3 regions of the Lentzea sp. NPDC058436 genome follow, and region 3 is predicted to be linked to each of the others. Evidence: riboswitches for the same ligand, from Rfam matches in the RefSeq annotation. Region 3 holds a riboswitch; each other region holds the start of a gene.
The links. Region 3 has a riboswitch for glycine ahead of gcvT (glycine cleavage system aminomethyltransferase GcvT). Riboswitches for the same ligand answer to the same signal wherever they lie in the genome.
Positions count from the first base shown of each region.

Region 1: another riboswitch for glycine. It lies ahead of gcvP (aminomethyl-transferring glycine dehydrogenase); the one in region 3 lies ahead of gcvT (glycine cleavage system aminomethyltransferase GcvT).
Region 2: another riboswitch for glycine. It lies ahead of gcvH (glycine cleavage system protein GcvH); the one in region 3 lies ahead of gcvT (glycine cleavage system aminomethyltransferase GcvT).

Region 1 covers NZ_JBHXLF010000003.1:904,067-910,327, reverse strand. The annotation lists gene ACFWN2_RS18005 (bifunctional nuclease family protein) at 56-529, shown strand; gene ACFWN2_RS18000 (MerR family transcriptional regulator) at 834-1,400, shown strand; gene ACFWN2_RS17995 (Clp protease N-terminal domain-containing protein) at 1,488-2,456, shown strand; glycine riboswitch at 2,513-2,608, shown strand; gene gcvP (aminomethyl-transferring glycine dehydrogenase) at 2,764-5,658, shown strand; gene ACFWN2_RS17985 (hypothetical protein) at 5,669-5,851, opposite strand; gene ACFWN2_RS17980 (class I SAM-dependent DNA methyltransferase) at 5,865-6,261, opposite strand, start outside.
Region 2 covers NZ_JBHXLF010000013.1:154,071-160,331, forward strand. The annotation lists gene ACFWN2_RS33475 (hypothetical protein) at 1-124, opposite strand, end outside; gene ACFWN2_RS33480 (MFS transporter) at 467-1,915, shown strand; gene ACFWN2_RS33485 (TetR/AcrR family transcriptional regulator) at 1,926-2,606, shown strand; gene ald (alanine dehydrogenase) at 2,662-3,774, opposite strand; glycine riboswitch at 3,999-4,091, shown strand; gene gcvH (glycine cleavage system protein GcvH) at 4,156-4,539, shown strand; gene ACFWN2_RS33500 (L-serine ammonia-lyase) at 4,583-5,947, shown strand; gene ACFWN2_RS33505 (nucleoside-diphosphate sugar epimerase/dehydratase) at 5,934-6,261, opposite strand, start outside.
Region 3 covers NZ_JBHXLF010000015.1:736-6,996, reverse strand. The annotation lists gene ACFWN2_RS34395 (acyl-CoA dehydrogenase family protein) at 1-665, shown strand, start outside; gene ACFWN2_RS34390 (CaiB/BaiF CoA transferase family protein) at 662-1,786, shown strand; gene ACFWN2_RS34385 (hypothetical protein) at 2,123-2,302, shown strand; gene ACFWN2_RS34380 (transcriptional regulator) at 2,467-2,958, shown strand; gene ACFWN2_RS34375 (hypothetical protein) at 3,052-3,432, shown strand; gene ACFWN2_RS34370 (DUF3817 domain-containing protein) at 3,447-3,749, shown strand; glycine riboswitch at 3,795-3,885, shown strand; glycine riboswitch at 3,886-3,977, shown strand; gene gcvT (glycine cleavage system aminomethyltransferase GcvT) at 4,074-5,168, shown strand; gene glyA (serine hydroxymethyltransferase) at 5,182-6,261, shown strand, end outside.

The DNA of each region.
Region 1 (6,261 bases), on a different contig from region 3:
GATGCTCGGAGACGAACCGGGTACTCCCCAACGAGTCAGAGGGAGGCGAGACCCGATGAGTGAGATGCGCGTCGTGGGCGTCCGGGTGGAGCTGCCCCAGAACCAGCCGATCCTCCTGCTGCGGGAAACCGAGGGCGAGCGGTACCTGCCGATCTGGATCGGATCCGTCGAGGCCACGGCGATCGCGCTCGAGCAGCAGGGCGTGCGTCCCGCGCGTCCGCTCACCCACGACCTGTTGAAGGACGTCATCGGGGCGCTGGGACGCAACCTGGAGCAGGTGCGGATCACCGACCTGCAGGAGGGCACGTTCTTCGCGGAGCTCGTGTTCGACGGCGACGTGCGGGTGTCCGCGCGGCCGTCCGACTCGGTGGCGCTGGCGTTGCGGGTCGGCGTGCCGATCCACGCCGAGGAGGCCGTGCTCGCCGAGGCCGGCCTGATCATCCCGGACGAGCAGGAGGACGAGGTGGAGAAGTTCCGCGAGTTCCTCGACTCGGTCTCCCCCGAGGACTTCAGGGGCGCGGACACCTGAGTTTCCGGGTGTGTCGCACTGCGTCTCGTTAGGGCACGAGGCAGTTCGTTTGGACGTCCCTCCATCGGACTACTTACGGTCGTTTTGACCGCTAAACGATCACTAAACGTCACCTGAACGTGCTAGTTCGGGTGACGGTGTGACTCTCCACCTGAGGTTGAGGGTCGACACTCCCCGCGCGTCGCGTTGACCTGCCCTCGGACCGGTCCTACCGTCGAACTCGAGTGGACGTCGCCGCGCCGTGAAAGCGGACGCGGCGGCTTGACGGTCATGAGTTTCGTGGCCGTTCCGAGGGGAGGCAGGCGTGGTCGAGGAAGCGCCCTTGAGGGCCGAATCCGGGCTGCAGGGTGAACTGTTCCCGGACTCCTCGCTGCCGGACGAGCTCGTCGGTTACCGAGGACCCGCGGCGTGTCAGGTCGCGGGCATCACGTACCGGCAGCTCGACTACTGGGCACGGACCGGGCTGGTCGCGCCGACGGTGCGGATGGCGCACGGCTCCGGCAGCCAGAGGCTGTACTCCTTCAAGGACATCCTGGTCCTCAAGGTCGTGAAGCGGCTGCTGGACACCGGTGTCTCGTTGCAGAACATCAGGGTGGCGGTCGACCACCTGCGCCGACGCGGCGTGCAGGACCTGGCGAAGATCACCCTGTTCTCCGACGGCACCACCGTCTACGAGTGCACCTCACCGGAAGAGGTCGTTGATCTGCTGCAGGGCGGTCAGGGCGTGTTCGGCATCGCGGTGAGCGGTGCGATGCGCGAGATCTCCGGCACGATCCACGAGTTCCCGGCCGAACGAGCGGACGGCGTCGAGATCGCCCCGATGACCGAGGACGAGCTGACCCGCCGCCGTCGCGAGCGCGCCACCGGCTGACCGGCCCGACGACCGTGGCCGACTGGCGCCGTGGGATGGCCGGTCGGCAGAAGCGAGCGGAACCGCTGCGCCCCTAGCGTTCTCCGCATGACGCACACCCCCTCCTATCAGGTCGTGAAGGTGCTGGAAGCGGCGGCGCAGCGCGCGGTGCGGCTGGAGTTCGGCTTCGTCGGCACCGAGAACCTGCTGATCTCGCTGATCGACACCACCGGGCCCGGCCGCAAGCTCGGCGTGAAGTCGCTGCGGGCCCAGGCGATGGCGCGGGGGACCGAGACCTGGGCCGACGACGACGGCGGTGTCGTTCCCGAGGCTCATCCGGACGTCACGGCGTTGCTGAACGTCTCCTGCGACCGCCTCGCCCTGGAGACCGTGCCGCCCGTCAGCCGTGCGCTGCACGAGTGCCTGCTCGCGGCGTTCGCCCAGGCCGGCGACGGCGTGCTGACCACGACCCACCTCTCGCTCGCGTTGCTGAAGCAGCGTTCCGGACGTGCCGCCGACCTGTTCCTGCTGCGCGGAGTGGACGTCGAGGCGACGGCCGCCGCCGTACGAGCCGATGCCGCGCGACCCCACGCCGAGGTCGAGGAGGCGAGGGCCGTCCGGTTGCTGCGCAAGGCGGGCGCGCTCGAAGGGGACGCCGGCGGCGGGTACGTGCGCTGGCTGATGCGCCTGGTCGCGAAGGGTCAGGGACTGGGCGGCCCGCTGCTGACCGTCGTGCGCGCCGAGGCCCAGCTCCTCGCCGTGGCCGCGAAGCGCGACTTCTCGTCCCGCGACCTCGTGGAGGCGGTGCTGACGGTCGACCACCACCTGAAGGTCGCGGGCCGCAGGCTCAAGCCGGAGTTCGAGTCGGACGGCGCGGCGGCGTTGCGCGAGGCCGGAGTGGACCCGGCGGCGTTGCCGGAAGGCGGTTCGGTCGACCGCGCGGTGGAACGCGCGAAGCTCGTCGCGGCCCGGCGCGGTGACGCCATCGTGAGCACCCGGCACCTGCTCGCGGCGGTGCGCGACGACCCGGCGGACCCCGTCGCGGGAGCGCTCGCCGGTCTCGCCACTGAGACGTAGGTCGCGTCCCTAGCGACTACCCGGGCTGCCTGCGGGTATTCTTCTCGGGTAGTCGCTGAACTCAGGCGGGAGAGACCGGGTCACGAGCCCGGCGCCGAAGGAGCAAGTCCCTCCCCGGGAACCTCTCAGGCATCCAGGACCGCCAGAGCGAGACGCCTCTGGAAAGTGGACTCCCGCAAGGGAATCCCGCCGACGGTGAAAGCCCGTTCTCGCAACGGGTGAACCTCTCAGGCGCCCCAGCCGGGGTACGGACAGAGCGGGGAGGGCACAGGACCAGTGTGCCCGCAGCCACCCCCGGAGGCGTTAGATGACGCAGGACCGCATTCCGCTCGCCGCTCTCGAGCACGGCACCCCGTTCGCCGACCGCCACGTCGGTCCGCGCCCCGCCGAACTCGCGCGCATCCTCGACGTCATCGGCGTCGGATCGCTGGAGGAACTGGCGCAGCACGCGGTTCCGTCGTCCATCCACGAACGCGACCTCGTGCTGGACCTGCCCGCGCCGGCCACCGAGACCGAGGCGCTCGCGGAGCTGCGTGAGCTCGCGTCGCAGAACCGCCCGATGACGCAGATGATCGGCCTCGGCTACTACGACACCGTGACGCCGGGCGTGATCCTGCGCAACGTGCTCGAAAGCCCCGCCTGGTACACGGCCTACACGCCGTACCAGCCGGAGATCTCGCAGGGCCGCCTCGAAGCGCTGCTGAACTTCCAGACGATGGTGGGCGACCTGACGGGCCTGCCGACCGCGAACGCGTCCATGCTGGACGAGTCGACCGCCGCCGCCGAGGCGATGACGCTCGTGCGCCGCGCCGGCAAGTCCAAGTCGAACAAGTTCGTCGTCGACGCCGACACGCTGCCGCAGACGCTGGCCGTGATCGAGACGCGCGCCGAGCCGCTCGGCATCGAGATCGTCGTCGCCGACCTGTCGCAGGGCATCGAGGGCCTGGGCCTCGGTGGCGACTTCTACGGCGTGCTGCTGTCCTACCCCGGCGCGTCCGGTGTGGTGCGCGACCAGGCCGGTCTGATCGAGGAGATCCACGCCGCGGGCGCGCAGGCCGTGGTCGTCGCCGACCTTCTCGCGCTGACCCTGCTGCGCGCTCCGGGTGAGATCGGCGCGGACGTCGTCGTCGGCACCACGCAGCGCTTCGGCGTGCCGATCGGCTTCGGCGGCCCGCACGCCGGGTACATGGCCGTCCGGTCCGGTCTGGAGCGTCAGCTGCCCGGCCGTCTCGTCGGTGTCTCCGTCGACGCGGACGGCTCGCTGGCCTACCGCCTCGCGTTGCAGACGCGCGAGCAGCACATCCGCCGCGAGAAGGCCACGTCCAACATCTGCACCGCTCAGGTGCTGCTGGCCGTGATCGCGTCCATGTACGCCGTCTACCACGGCCCCGAGGGCCTGCGCGCCATCGCGACCCGCGTGCACCGCCTGGCCACCGTGCTCGCCACGGGCCTGTGCGAGGCCGGTCTGGACGTCGTGCACGGCGAGTTCTTCGACACCGTCGAGGTCCGCGTTCCCGGTGAGGCCGCCGCCGTCGTCGAGAAGGCCCGCGCGGCCGGCATCAACCTGCGTCTCGTCGACGCCGACGTCGTCGCCATCGCGTGCGACGAGAAGACCACGCGCGCGCACATCATCGCCGTGTGGGAGGCGTTCGGCGTCACCAAGGCCGACGTGGACGCCATCGACGCCGACACCGCCGACGGCATCCCGGCCGACCTGCGCCGCACCTCGGACTACCTGACCCACCCGGTCTTCCACGCGCACCGCTCCGAGACGGCCCTGCTGCGCTACCTGCGCGCGTTGTCCGACAAGGACGTCGCCCTGGACCGCAGCATGATCCCGCTCGGCTCCTGCACGATGAAGCTGAACGCCACCGCGGAGATGGAGTCCATCACGTGGCCGGAGTTCTCGGGCCTGCACCCGTTCGCGCCCGTCGAGGACGCGCGCGGCATGCTGAAGATCGTGTCGGACCTGGAGGCCTGGCTCGCCGAGGTCACCGGCTACGACGCCGTCTCGCTGCAGCCCAACGCCGGTTCGCAGGGTGAGTTCGCCGGTCTGCTCGCCATCCGCGCGTACCACCGCGCCAACGGCAACGCCGCCCGCGACGTCTGCCTGATCCCGTCGTCCGCCCACGGCACCAACGCCGCGTCCGCCGTCATGGCCGGCATGCGCGTCGTCGTCGTGAAGTGCGACGACAAGGGCAACATCGACATGGGCCACCTGCGCACCACGGTCGCCGAGCACGCCGACGACCTGGCCGCGATCATGATCACCTACCCGTCGACCCACGGCGTGTACGAGGACACCGTCCGCGAGGTCTGCGGCCTGGTCCACGACGCGGGCGGCCAGGTGTACGTCGACGGCGCGAACCTCAACGCCCTCATCGGGTTGGCGAGGTACGGCAAGTTCGGCTCGGACGTCTCGCACCTGAACCTGCACAAGACGTTCTGCATCCCGCACGGCGGCGGCGGCCCCGGCGTCGGCCCGATCGGCGTCCGCGAGCACCTCGCGCCGTTCCTGCCGAACCACCCGCTGCAGCCCACCGCGGGCCCGGCCACCGGCGTCGGCCCGATCTCCGCGGCCCCGTGGGGTTCCGCGTCGATCCTGCCGATCTCGTGGGCGTACGTGCGCATGATGGGCGGCGACGGCCTGCGCCGCGCGACCCTGACGGCCGTGGCCGCCGCGAACTACGTGGCACGGCGCCTGGACGAGCACTACCCGGTCCTCTACACCGGCGAGGGCGGCTTCGTGGCCCACGAGTGCATCCTCGACCTGCGCCCGATCACCAAGGCCACCGGCGTGACGGTGGACGACGTCGCGAAGCGCCTCGCCGACTACGGCCTGCACGCCCCGACCATGTCGTTTCCGGTCGCCGGCACGCTGATGGTCGAGCCGACCGAGTCCGAGGACCTGGGCGAGATCGACAGGTTCATCAACGCCATGATCGCCATCAAGCACGAGATCGACCGCGTCGGCGCCGGCGAGTGGCCCGTCGAGGACAACCCGCTGCGCAACGCCCCGCACACCGCGGCCTGCGTGACCGTCGGCGAGTGGAACCACCCGTACACCCGCGAGGAGGCCGTCTTCCCCGCCGGCCAGAGCGCGACCCCGAAGATCTGGCCGCCGGTCCGCCGCATCGACGGCGCGAAGGGCGACCGCAACCTGGTCTGCTCCTGCCCGCCGCTTGAGGCGTACAGCAGCTGATCGAGGGCTTTCAGGCCCCGACGGGACAGGCGTCGTCGCCGCAGTTCTCGTCGGGGCTCAGGCCCGGCTTCGCCAGGTCGTGCTCGAACGCGAAGTGGAAGCAGTCCGGGTGCATCCGCTCGAACAGCGCGAAGTCCTCGGCCTCCAGCTCGACCGTCTCACCACAACGCTGGCACGTCTGTTCGTCCGACACGGTGCAGATCGTCTCACCCGCGCCGGGCGAACAGGATCGCGCCGTCCTCTCCGAGCAGCCACCGCGCCTCGACGGTGAACCCGGCGTCCCGCAGCCACTGCGCCACCCGGTCCGGAGGGCGCAGGTGCACGTTCACCTGCATCGGGTGCCCGCCGTAGCCCTGCGTCTTGAGGTTCGTGCGGTCACCGACGTGGAAACCCAGCTGCAGCAACCCGTCCGGCCGCAACGCGTCGTGGAAGTGCCCGAGCACGACGGGCACGAGCTCGTCCGGCACGTGGATCAGCGACCACCAGGCGAGGATCCCGCCGACCGGTCCGGGCAGCGGGTCCGTCATCGACCCCACCTCGAACCGCAGCTCGGGGTGGTTGCGCCGGGCGAGCGCGATCATCGCGGGGGAGAGGTCGATCCCG
Region 2 (6,261 bases), on a different contig from region 3:
ACATCACAGCGGTCTCGCCAGGAGGCGTGACCAGCAGGACGCGGTCGTTCTCCACCAGAACGGTCATCGATCTGTCGCGACCGAACGGGTCGTGGCAGTGGATCCATCCCTGTGGTTCAGCCATGGAATCTCCCTTCGAGGGACACCCGACTTGGTCTTCATCGGCCGAACCCCCTGCTCGCCGCACCGCGATCGGCGGAATTCACTCGTTTGCTGGACGGGCCGGACACGGGCAGTGGTCCACTCGGGGAAACTTTTGGGTCGCGTTTCGGCAGGGGTGCTGGGCGCGGCCCGACGAAGCCCGCTATATTTGGTGACGGCGGCCCCGCTCCCAGTGACCCCCAGGCTGGTTGAGCGCGGCCGCCCTTTATTTTTCCCACTTTCCGGCACGTCCTGCCTTCAAAACAGTTGCGCCCGGCGTTCTCGTACGCTGTAAGGTCCTCGTACACTGTAAGGGGGACCGGAGATGACTTCGACGACCGAAGAGGTCGGGGTGCGCCCGCACCCGCAGCGCTGGGCCGTTCTCGGCGTGCTGTGCCTGTCCGTGATGGTGGTGGTGCTGGACAACACCGTCCTCAACGTGGCGATTCCGTCCATCTCGACGAGTCTGGGCGCGAGCACCGCCGACATCCAGTGGATGATCAACGCCTACTCGCTGGCACTGGCGGGCCTGCTGCTCACGACCGGGTCGCTCAGCGACAGGTTCGGCCGCAAGCGCGCGCTGCTGACGGGCCTGGTCCTGTTCGGCACGGGCAGCGCGGTCGCGGCCTGGGCGAGCACGTCCGAGGCGCTGATCGCGGCCCGCGGCTTCATGGGCATCGGCGCCGCGGTGCTGATGCCGGGCACGCTCGCCGTGCTGACGCAGTTGTTCGACGACAAGGAACGCCCCAAGGCCATCGGCATCTGGGCCGCCGTCACGAGCCTCGGCTTCGCGGCGGGACCGGTGATCGGCGGCGCGCTCATCAAGCACTTCTGGTGGGGCTCGGTGTTCCTGATCAACGTGCCGGTGGCGGTCCTCGCGCTCGCTGCCGTCGCGTTCCTGGTGCCGGAGTCCAAGGACCCGGCCGTGCGCAGGCCGGACGTGATCGGCTCGATCCTGTCGATCATCGGCATGGTGTCGATCGTGTACGCGGTGATCGAGGTGCCGGAGCACGGGTTCGGCTCGGTCGAGTTCGGCGTGCCGGTCGCGATCGGCCTGGTCACCATGACCGGATTCGCGTTGTGGGAACGGCACACCGCCGACCCGATGCTCGACCTGACGTTCTTCCACAACCGCCGGTTCACCGGTGCCGTGGCCTCGGGCGTGCTGGCGGCGTTCGGCATGGCGGGCTCGCTCTTCCTGCTGACGCAACACCTCCAGGGCGTGCTCGGCTACAGCCCGCTGGAGGCCGGCGTGCGCGTGGCGCCGATGGCGATCGCGCTGCTGATCACCAGCAACACGTTGGGACAGCTCGTGATCAGGCTCGGCGCCGGCAGGGCGATGCTGCTCGGCATGACGATCGTCGCGAGCGGCGTGGCGTTGCTGTCGATCGGCACCACCTACCCGCCGACGCTGGCGGGGCTGGTCCTCATCGGCGTCGGAGTCGGTGTGTCGCAACCGGTCGCGGTCAACGCGCTGATGGGGTCGATCCCGCCGGAACGGGCCGGCGTCGCGTCCGGGCTGTCGGGGACGCTGTCGGAGCTGGGGTCCTCGTTCGGCATCGCCGTCCTGGGCGCGCTGCTGTCGGCGCGGTTCGCGGCCTCGCTGCCGGACGGCGTGCCGGGGCGTTCGCTGTCCGAGGCCCTGCACAGCGGCGCGGACGTCGCGGTGGTGCGCGAGGCGTTCTCGAACGGCATGACCGTCAGCCTCGTGATCGGCGCGATCGCGGTGTTCCTGGGAGGTGTTGTGGCCAGCGTGTTGCTCCGGCGTGCATAGGATCGTCGACGTGGAGAGCGTGTGGTTCAGCAAACCCAGGCCCGGCGGCGGCCAGCCCCTCGGCCTGAGCCGTGAGGTGATCGTCCGCAAGGCGATGGAGATGCTGGACGAACACGGTCTGCAGAAGCTGTCCATGCGCAGGCTCGCCGCGGAGCTCGGCGCGGCCCCCATGTCGCTGTACTGGCACGTGCCGACGAAGGACGCGCTGATCGAGCTGTGCCTCGACGAGGTCTACGGCGAGTTCCCCCTGCCGGGGCCGGACGACGACTGGGAGACCGCGGTGCGCGGGATGATGCACGCGATGCGTCAGATCGCGCACAAGCACCCGTGGTGGGTCAAGAACATCGGCGAGTTCAACAGCATCGGCCCCAAGGCGGTGGCGATGTCGGACTCGATGTTCGAACCGATGCTGCGGGCGGGTCTGCCCCTCGCGGCGGCGGCCAAGTCGGTCTCGACGGTGTCGAGCTTCGCCGTCGGGTACGTCATCGCCGAGGTCAACTTCATCGCCCGCGGCGGGATGGACTCCCCGCCGCCGGACCTGGCCAAGATCGCCGACCTGTACCGGGACAAGCACCCGAACTACGTCAGGATGCTGGACGAGCAGGAGATCTGGTCGCTGGAGAGCCAGTTCGAGTTCGGGCTGGACTGCGTGATCGACGGCATCAAGGCGCGCGTCGCCGCCCTCAGGTAGGCGAAACCCCCGCAGCGATTCACGCGTGCGGGGGCCTCATTCATTCAGTTGGTCTTCAGACGACGCTCTCCAGCGGCGTGTGCGGGAGGCCGGTCGCCTCGGCCACCGGGCCGTTGGTCAGCTGACCGGCGTGGACGTTCAGGCCCAGGGCCAGCGAACGGTCGTCCTTCAGCGCCTGCGTCCAGCCCTTGTCGGCCAGCGCGACCGCGTACGGCAGCGTCACGTTGGTCAGCGCGTAGGTCGACGTGCGCGGGACGGCGCCCGGCATGTTCGCGACGCAGTAGAACACCGAGTTGTGGACCTCGTAGGTCGGCTCGGCGTGCGTGGTCGCGCGGGAGTCCTCGAAGCAGCCGCCCTGGTCGATGGCGATGTCGACGAGCACCGAACCCGGCTTCATGTCCGCGACCAGCGCGTTCGACACGAGCTTCGGCGCGGCGGCACCGGGGACGAGCACGGCGCCGATGACCAGGTCGGCCTCGCGGACGGCCTGCTCGATGGCGAACGAGTTCGAGGCGAGCGTGCGGAGGCGGCCCTGGAACTGGGCGTCGATCTGGCGCAGGCGGTCGACGTTGGTGTCGAGGATCTGCACGTCCGCGCCCATGCCCACGGCGATGGTGGCGGCGTTGACCCCCGCCACGCCGCCGCCGATCACGACCACGCGGGCCGGGGCGACACCGGGGACGCCACCGGGCAGCACGCCGCGGCCGCCGGAGGGCTTCATCAGGCTGAACGCGCCGACCTGCGGGGCGAGCCTGCCCGCGACCTCGGACATCGGGGCGAGCAGCGGCAGCGCGCGGTTCGGCAGCTGCACGGTCTCGTAGGCGATGGCCGTGGTGCCGGACGCGAGCAGCGCCTCGGTCAGCGGCTTGTCGGCGGCGAGGTGCAGGTACGTGAAGAGGGTCTGGCCGGCCCGCAGACGCGGGTACTCCTCGGCGATGGGCTCCTTGACCTTGAGAACCAGGTCACCCTCCGCCCACACGTCGTCGGCGGTCGCGAGGATCTTGGCACCGGCGGCGAGGTACTCCTCGTCGGTGATCGCGGAGCCCAGACCGGCACCCTGCTCGACGAACACGTCGTGCCCGCGGCTCGTCAGCTCGTGCGCACCGGCAGGGGTGAGAGCGACGCGGTACTCGTGGTTCTTGATCTCGCGGGGGACTGCGATCCGCACGATGACTCCTCCGTTCGGTGGCCGACATCTCACAATGTGAGCCAGTCGCAAGGTCATGTCACTGTGCAGATAGCACTATCCGGTACCAGCTGGATTGTTCACTTGGGACAGAGCGACCTGAACGTGGTTCGCGTTCCACGCGCCCGTCCGGCGTTGACACCCGGCGGGGACCGCACATAGCGTGCGCGCCGAGAACTGAACACCGGCCGCGGCGCGAAAGCGTCAGAACCCGAGTGGGAGAGACCTCGACGAACTGGTCGGGGCGCCGAAGGGGCAAGCTCCCGCACACTCTCAGGCAGCAAGACCGCTCGGGGTAGGCAACTCTGCACGGCGGAGGGGGCGCTAGTTGTCCTGACCCGTCACAGCCAGAGGAGTCGCGCCGTGGAGTTCCCCGAGAACCTGCTCTACACCGTCGAGCACGAGTGGGTCGACTGGACGCCGGGCACCCAGGACCCGCTGACCTGCGGAATCACCGAGTACGCTGCCGACGCGCTGGGCGACATCGTGTACGTGCAGCTGCCTGAGGTCGGCACCAAGGTCGTCACCAACGCCGTGTGCGGCGAGCTCGAGTCGACCAAGTCCGTCAGCGACCTCTTCTCGCCCGTCACCGGTGAGGTCATCGAGGTCAACAACGCCGTCGTGGACGACCCGGCGGTCGTGAACACCGACCCGTACGGCGCCGGCTGGCTGTTCAAGGTCCGCGTCGAGTCGGCCGAGAACCTGCTGACCGCGGCGAAGTACGCCGAGCTCACCAAGACCGACTGACATGCGCCTGACTGACCGCTCCACCACCACGAAGGACTGATCAGTGGCGATCAGCGTTTTCGACCTGTTCTCCGTCGGCATCGGACCGTCCAGCTCCCACACGGTCGGCCCGATGCGCGCGGCGGCCATGTTCGTCGACAAGCTCGGCGACCGAACGTCCACAGTGGACCGCGTGCACGTCGAGCTGTTCGGCTCGCTCGGCGCGACCGGGCACGGCCACGGCAGCCCCAAGGCCGTGTTCCTGGGCCTCGAAGGCAACCTCCCGGAGGAGGTCGATCCCGCCGTCGCGGCCGGTCGCGTCGAGGAGATCATCTCCAGCGGACGGCTGAAGCTCGGCGGCACGCACGAGATCGGCTTCGTGCACGACCGCGACCTCGTCATGCACCGCCGCAAGTCACTCCCGTTGCACCCCAACGGGATGAGCTTCGAGGCGTTCGCGGACGGCAAGTCGGTCGAGCACGCCGTCTACTACTCGATCGGCGGCGGTTTCGTCGTCGACGAGAACGCCAGCGGCACCGACCGGATCAAGCCCGACTCGACGCCGTTGCCGCACCCGTTCCTGACCGGCGACCAGCTCCTCGCGCGCTGCCGCGAGACCGGCCTGTCGATCAGCGAGATCATGATGGCCAACGAGCTGTCGTGGCGCACGGAAACCGAGGTCCGCGAAGGACTTCTGCACATCTGGCACGTCATGCAGGAGTGCGTCGAACGCGGCTGCACCGAGCACGGCGTCCTGCCCGGCGGCCTCAAGGTCCGCCGCCGTGCCGCCGAGATGCGCAAACGCCTGGAGGGCGAGCACTTCGTCACCGACCCGCTGCGGGTCATGGACTGGGTGACGCTCTTCGCGCTGGCCGTCAACGAGGAGAACGCGGCAGGCGGCCGCGTCGTCACCGCACCGACCAACGGCGCGGCCGGCATTGTCCCCGCGGTCCTGCACTACTACACGAAGTTCGTGCCGGGAGCGTCCGACGACGGCGTCGTCCGGTTCCTGCTGACCGCGGGCGCGATCGGCGTGCTGTTCAAGGAGAACGCGTCGATCTCCGGCGCCGAGGTCGGCTGCCAGGGCGAGGTCGGCTCTGCCTGCTCGATGGCCGCCGGCGGACTCGCCGAGGTGCTCGGCGGCACCCCCGAACAGGTCGAGAACGCCGCCGAGATCGCCATGGAGCACAACCTCGGCCTCACGTGCGACCCGATCGGCGGACTGGTGCAGATCCCGTGCATCGAACGCAACGCCGTCGCGTCCATCAAGGCGATCACGGCCGTGCGCATGGCTTTGCGCGGTGACGGCTCGCACTTCGTGTCGCTCGACAAGGTCATCAAGACCATGCGGGACACCGGCAAGGACATGTCGGTGAAGTACAAGGAGACGGCACGCGGCGGGCTCGCCGTGAACGTCATCGAGTGCTGAGCCACTCCTCGACCTCTTCTTGAGGCGTGGGACCGGTCCAGCGCAACCACGTGCCGAACGTGCTGTTCGCACTGTTCACGTCCGACCACTCCTCGGCGAGGTGCTCGACGACCTCGTCGGGGAGCGTGTCGGCCAGCCGCAGCCACGGCGTCAGGCTCTGGTCGAGCTGCGCGGCCGCCTGGAGCAGTTCACCGAGGTCGCGCAGGCGATTTTCGTCCGCCGCTGCACGCAGAACGACGTCGGTGACCTGCTCGTACAGCGCGGTGCGTTCCGCCTCCGGCCAGTCCTGCCAGCCCGCCCACGTCAGTCCCATG
Region 3 (6,261 bases):
CGTTCATCACGAACGGCGTGCACGCCGACCTGGTGATCGTCGTGGCCAAGACCGACCCCGCGCAGGGCGCCACCGGCATCTCGCTGCTCGTCGTGGAGAACGACATCCGGCGCGGCCGCGTGCTCGACAAGGTCGGCATGAAGGGCCAGGACACCGCCGAGCTGTTCTTCGACGACGTCCGCGTGCCCGCCGCGAACCTCCTCGGCGGGCAGGAGGGCCTCGGGTTCGTCCAGCTCATGCAGCAGCTTCCGCAGGAGCGCCTGATCATCGGTGTCTGCTGCATCGCGGGCATCGAGGCCGCCGTCGACCTCACGCTGAAGTACGTGAAGGAGCGCACGGCGTTCGGCAAGGAGCTGATCAAGTTCCAGAACACCCGGTTCAAGCTCGCCGAGTGCGCCACCGAGGCGGCCGTGACCAGGGCGTTCATCGACGAGTGCGTCGAGAAGCACCTGCGAGGCGAACTGGACGTGCCGACCGCCGCGATGGCGAAGTGGTGGGCGAGCGACCGGCTGAGCAAGGTCGTCGACGAGTGCGTGCAGCTCTTCGGCGGCTACGGCTACATGAACGAGTACCCGATCGCACGTGCCTGGTCCGACGCCCGCGTCCAGCGGATCTACGGCGGCACGAACGAGATCATGAAGGAAATCATCGCGAGGTCCCTGTGAGCGGGCCGCTGGCAGGACTTCGAGTCGTCGAGCTCGCGGGCCTCGCGCCCGCGCCGTTCGCGTGCATGGTGCTCGCCGACCTCGGCGCGGACGTGGTCCAGGTGCACAAGCCGGGAAGCCGCTCGACCGTCCCCGGCGACTTCCTCGGCCGCAACCGGCGCTCGATCGCGATCGACACCCGCAGGCCGGAGGGCGCCGAGCTGGTGCTGGGGCTCGTCGAGCGCTCGGACGTGCTGGTCGAGGGCTTCCGGCCGGGTGTGACCGAACGCCTGGGCATCGGGCCCGCGCAGTGCCTCGCCCGCAACCCGCGCCTCATATATGGACGCATGACCGGCTGGGGCCAGGACGGGCCCCTGTCCGACCGCGCCGGGCACGACATCAACTACATCGCCGTCGCGGGCGCTCTGGAGCCACTGGGCCGGGCCGGCGGGCCGCCGTCGTTCCCGATCAACCTGCTCGGCGACTTCGGCGGGGGAGGGCTGCTGCTGGCCCTCGGCGTGCTCGCCGCGCTGTACGAGAGGGAACGCTCCGGGCGCGGCCAGGTGGTCGACGCCGCGATGGTCGACGGGGCTGCGTTGCTGACGACGTTCCTGCACGGGATGCGCTCGGCGGGCATGTGGTCGGGTGGCCGCGGCGAGAACATGCTCGACGGTGGAGTGCCGTTCTACGACGTCTACGAGGCCGCGGACGGGCAGTACGTGGCGGTGGGCGCGCTGGAGGAGAAGTTCTACGCCGACCTGGTGCGCGTGCTGGGCCTGGAGGAAGCACCCTCGCGCAACGACCCGGCGAACTGGCCCGAGCTGCGCGAGCGCATCGCGGCGGCGGTGAAGACGCGGTCCAGGGACGAGTGGGCCGACCTCGCGCGGGACACGGACGCGTGCCTGGCACCGGTGCTGACCCCGGACGAGGCGGCGCGTCACCCGTACAACGCGAGCCGCGACACCTTCGTGGACGTGGCGGGGGCACTGCACCCGGCGCCGGCGCCCCGGTTCGACCGCACTCCCGCCGCCGTTCCGACGTCGCCGGTTCCGACGGGGACGAACACCGCGGAAGTGCTTGCCGACATGGGTGTGGCGGATGCCCGAATTATGGAACTACGACGGTCTGGAGTAATTGGATAATGCCCGGGAGCGCATTTATTGCGCCACAACGGCGTGACGGTGCGTGATGGGACACGTTCGGCATCCGGGTGAGGCCCGGTGCAACAGTCTCTCTTCCAAGCTGTGGGATGCGAGGGTCCTCGTGTTCACCTCGTGCCCAGGACATCGGCGCTGTTGACGCCCCTCTTTAGCCGCCATTCGGGTGACGTTGGCCGTCCTGCAGGCGTGCGTCGCTGGTGGATCTTAGGGCGAGTTGGGCGTGGTCGTTGTTCATCGCAAGGGTGAATGAGGGACCATGACGGGTGACACGGGCGGTCCGCCGCCTGACCGGTGAACCACACGGACGGAGAGGTACCTGTGAACCTCAAGAAGGTGCTAGTGCTGGCGGGCGTCGCGCTGGTGCTGTTCCTCCTGATCACCCGGCCAGAAGAGTCCGCCTCGGCGGTCCAGACGGCTCTCGGCTTCCTGCGGGACGGCGCGGAGTCGATCATCACCTTCGTCCGGAGCCTCTTCGGGACGGCCACCCCTCTCGCCTAGTGACGGAGGGTGATCTTCGGCCGTTCGCGTTGAGCCGGACGGGTGGAATGAGGCCAATCACGCACTGGTAACGGGTGTTCTGGGGATTCAGGGTCTGGCGATTGTCAGACCTACCGAATACCTTCCGCTGCAATGGCCGATCCCCGACCGACGAGGAGGCATTGATGGTCGAGGACTCCGGGGTCCACGAGCTGTTGCAGCAGTGGGCGGCTGAACGGTCTGATGACGCAGAGATGCAGGAGGTGAACCGGATCAAGAACGCGTGGCTCGCGGAGGCTCCCCCCTCGGCGCCTGGCATCCCCGTCCAGCGGGGCGGCAGGAGTGGGTCGCGTGGCTTGGTCAAGGTCGACTCGGCGGATCCGGCCTACGTGGCCGCGATGCGCAAACGGGCGCCGGAGGCACCCGAGGCACTGCTCGCCGCCGCGGCGAGCTACTGGCAGCTGGTGGGCGACGTCGCCGAGGCCGAGCAGTGGTGGGACGCGGGCATCAGCCCGTTGGACCAGCGCGCGCTCGACTACCGCGCGGCCGGCCTGTCTCCTGCCGATCTCGGGAGGCGCCTGGGACCGATGACGGTTCTCCAGCACCTTCGTCGTGGCTCCGCCGCGGCCTGGTGCGTCGCACGTCTGCAGAGGCAGCGCCGGGACGGCGTGGCGTAAGTGGTCGACGGGCTCTCGGAGGCGAGAGCCCTGCAGTTCCCCTCACGGGTGGCCTCCTCTTCGCGGAGGCCTCACCCAAGTAGTGTGGAGGTCGTGCGCGGCCTCCTTACTCCCCAGCGTGTGCTGATCGCGTTCGCCTGTCTGGCGGCGCTGATCGTCTGTTGCGGGCTCGCGTACTGGCAGTGGCAGCGCTTCGAGTCCGCCAGCGGCACGTTCCAGAACCTCGGGTACGTGCTCCAGTGGCCGCTCTTCGGCCTCTTCCCGCTCTTCATGGTGTGGCGGTTCCGCCGTCTCGCCCGTGAGCGTCGTGACGCGGCTCTCTCACCTGAGCCGGTTGCGCCTGCTCCGAAGCCGGTAAGTACGGTTGTCGCCGTCAAACCCGCGCCTGTCGAGCACTTCGACGATGACGAGGACGCGGAGCTCGCGGCCTACAACCGCATGCTCGCGGACCTCAACGCGCGGGACGGTCGTTGAGCGAAGGCGGGCAGATGAAGGGTGCGTTGACCCGGTTCAGGGTCATGGCTTACGTGGTCGGAGTCTTCCTGCTGCTCCTGGTCGTGGCCATGGTGCTCAAGTACGCCGCGGACATGGACGGCGCGATGAAGGTCGTCGGCCCGGTCCACGGCTTCCTCTACGCCATCTACCTGGTGATTTCCGTCGACCTGGCGCTGAAGCTGCGCTGGTCGATCAAGGGCACCGCCCTGGTGCTGCTCGCCGGCACCGTGCCGTTCCTGTCGTTCTGGGCGGAGCGCAAGGTGGTGGAGAAGACCGCGCAGGGCGTGCCACTGTGACGTTTGGCCTGCTAGCGTCTGGGGCTACCAACTGAACACGGCCGTTGATGTCGCGCGGGAGAGCTCCCTTCGGTGGGAGCGCCGAAGGAGCAACTCCTCCCCGGAATCTCTCAGGTACAAGTACCGCGCGACGAAGGCAACTCTGGAAAGCAGGCTGCTCGGCAGCCTCGCCCACGGTGCAAGCCACTTCGGTGGTGAAGCTCTCAGGCTCATGACAGAGGGGGAGGCTCGCTCTAGTGAGGAGTCTCCGATGGACCGTGTCATTCTTCTGATGCCTCAGCCGGCCGCGTCCGGCTCTTCGGCGCACCCTGGAGGAGCGTTCTGATGTCCCGCCTCACGCCTCTGAACGCCGAGCACGAGCAGCTCGGCGCGATGTTCACCGACTTCGCGGGCTGGCGGATGCCGCTGCGCTACTCGTCCGAACTTGCGGAGCACCACGCGGTGCGCACGACCGCGGGCCTGTTCGACCTCACGCACATGGGTGAGATCGTGCTGACCGGCCCGGCCGCGGGCGAGGCCCTCGACTACGCGTTGGTGGGCCACATCTCGGCGCTGGCCGTCGGCAAGGCGCGCTACACGATGATCACCCAGGCCGACGGCGGCGTGATCGACGACCTGATCGTGTACCGCCTCGGCGACGAGGAGTTCATGGTCGTCGCGAACGCCTCCAACGCTTCAGTGGTGGCCGAAGCCCTCGTCGAGCGTGCCGCCGGCTTCGACACCGTCGTCACCGACAGGTCGACCGACTACGCGTTGATCGCGATCCAGGGTCCGAAGTCGGTCGAGATCCTTTCGGGGCTGACCTCCACCGACCTGTCGACGGTCAAGTACTACGCCTCCTACCCGTCCACGGTGGCCGGCGTCGAAGCGCTGCTCGCCCGCACCGGCTACACCGGCGAGGAGGGCTTCGAGCTCTTCGTGGCACCCGCCGACGCACCCGCCGTGTGGGCCGCGCTGCTGTCCGCGGGCGAGGCGCACGAGCTCAAGCCGTGCGGTCTCGGCTGCCGCGACACGTTGCGTCTCGAAGCCGGAATGCCCTTGTACGGCAACGAGCTGACGACGTCGCTCTCGCCGTACAACGCGAACCTGGGCCGCGTCGTGAAGCTCGACAAGCCTGGCGACTTCGTGGGCCGCGACGCCCTGACCAAGGTCGCCGAGTCCGGTGTGGACTCGGTCCTGGTCGGCCTGAAGACCCCCGAGCGCCGCGCCCCGCGCCACGGCTACGCGGTGCTCAACGGCGACGAGGTCGTGGGCGAGGTGACGTCGGGCGCGCTGTCCCCGACCCTCGGCTACTCCGTCGCCATGGCCTACGTGACCCGTGCCAGTGCCGAGCCGGGCACCCAGTTGCTGGTCGACGTCCGCGGCAAGAAGCAGCCGGTCGAGGTCGTCGCACTTCCGTTCTACAAGCGCGCCAAGTAGGGAGATCTTCCAGATGTCCGACCAGTTCAACGCTTCCCTCGCGGAGTACGACCCCGAGGTGGCCGAGGCCGTTGCGGCCGAGCTGGCACGCCAGCAGGGCACTCTCGAGATGATCGCCTCGGAGAACTTCACGCCCGTCTCGGTGCTCCAGGCCCAGGGCTCGGTGCTGACCAACAAGTACGCCGAGGGCTACCCCGGCCGCCGCTACTACGGCGGCTGCGAGCACGTGGACGTCGTAGAGCGCCTCGCCATCGAGCGCATCAAGTCGCTCTTCGGCGCCGGCTTCGCGAACGTCCAGCCCCACTCCGGCGCGCAGGCCAACGCCGCCGCCATGTTCGCGCTCCTCCAGCCCGGCGACACGATCCTGGGCCTGGACCTCGCGCACGGCGGCCACCTGACGCACGGCATGCGCATCAACTTCTCGGGCAAGCTCTACAACGTCGTCCCGTACCACGTCGCGGACTCGGACGGCCGCGTCGACATGGCCGAGGTCGAGCGCCTGGCCACCGAGCACCGCCCGAAGCTGATCGTCGCGGGCTGGTCCGCCTACCCGCGCCAGCTGGACTTCGCGGAGTTCCGCCGCATCGCGGACTCGGTCGAGGCCTACCTGATGGTCGACATGGCGCACTTCGCCGGCCTGGTGGCCGCGGGCCTGCACCCGTCGCCCGTGCCGCACGCGCACGTCACGACGACCACGACCCACAAGACCCTCGGCGGCCCCCGCGGCGGCGTGATCCTGTCGAACGAGGCGGACATCGCCAAGAAGATCAACTCGGCGGTCTTCCCAGGCCAGCAGGGCGGCCCCCTGGAGCACGTGATCGCGGCCAAGGCAGTGGCGTTCAAGCACGCCGCGTCGCCGGAGTTCGCCGACCGCCAGCGCCGTACGCTGGAAGGCGCGCGGATCCTGGCCGACCGGCTGTCGCAGGCCGACGTCGCCGATGCCGGCGTGAAGGTGCTGACCGGGGGCACCGACGTGCACCTGGTTCTCGTGGACCTGGTCTCGTCCGAGTTGGACGGCAAGCAGGCCGAGGACGTGCTGCACCAGATCGGGATCACGGTCAACCGCAACGCCGTTCCGAACGACCCGCGTCCG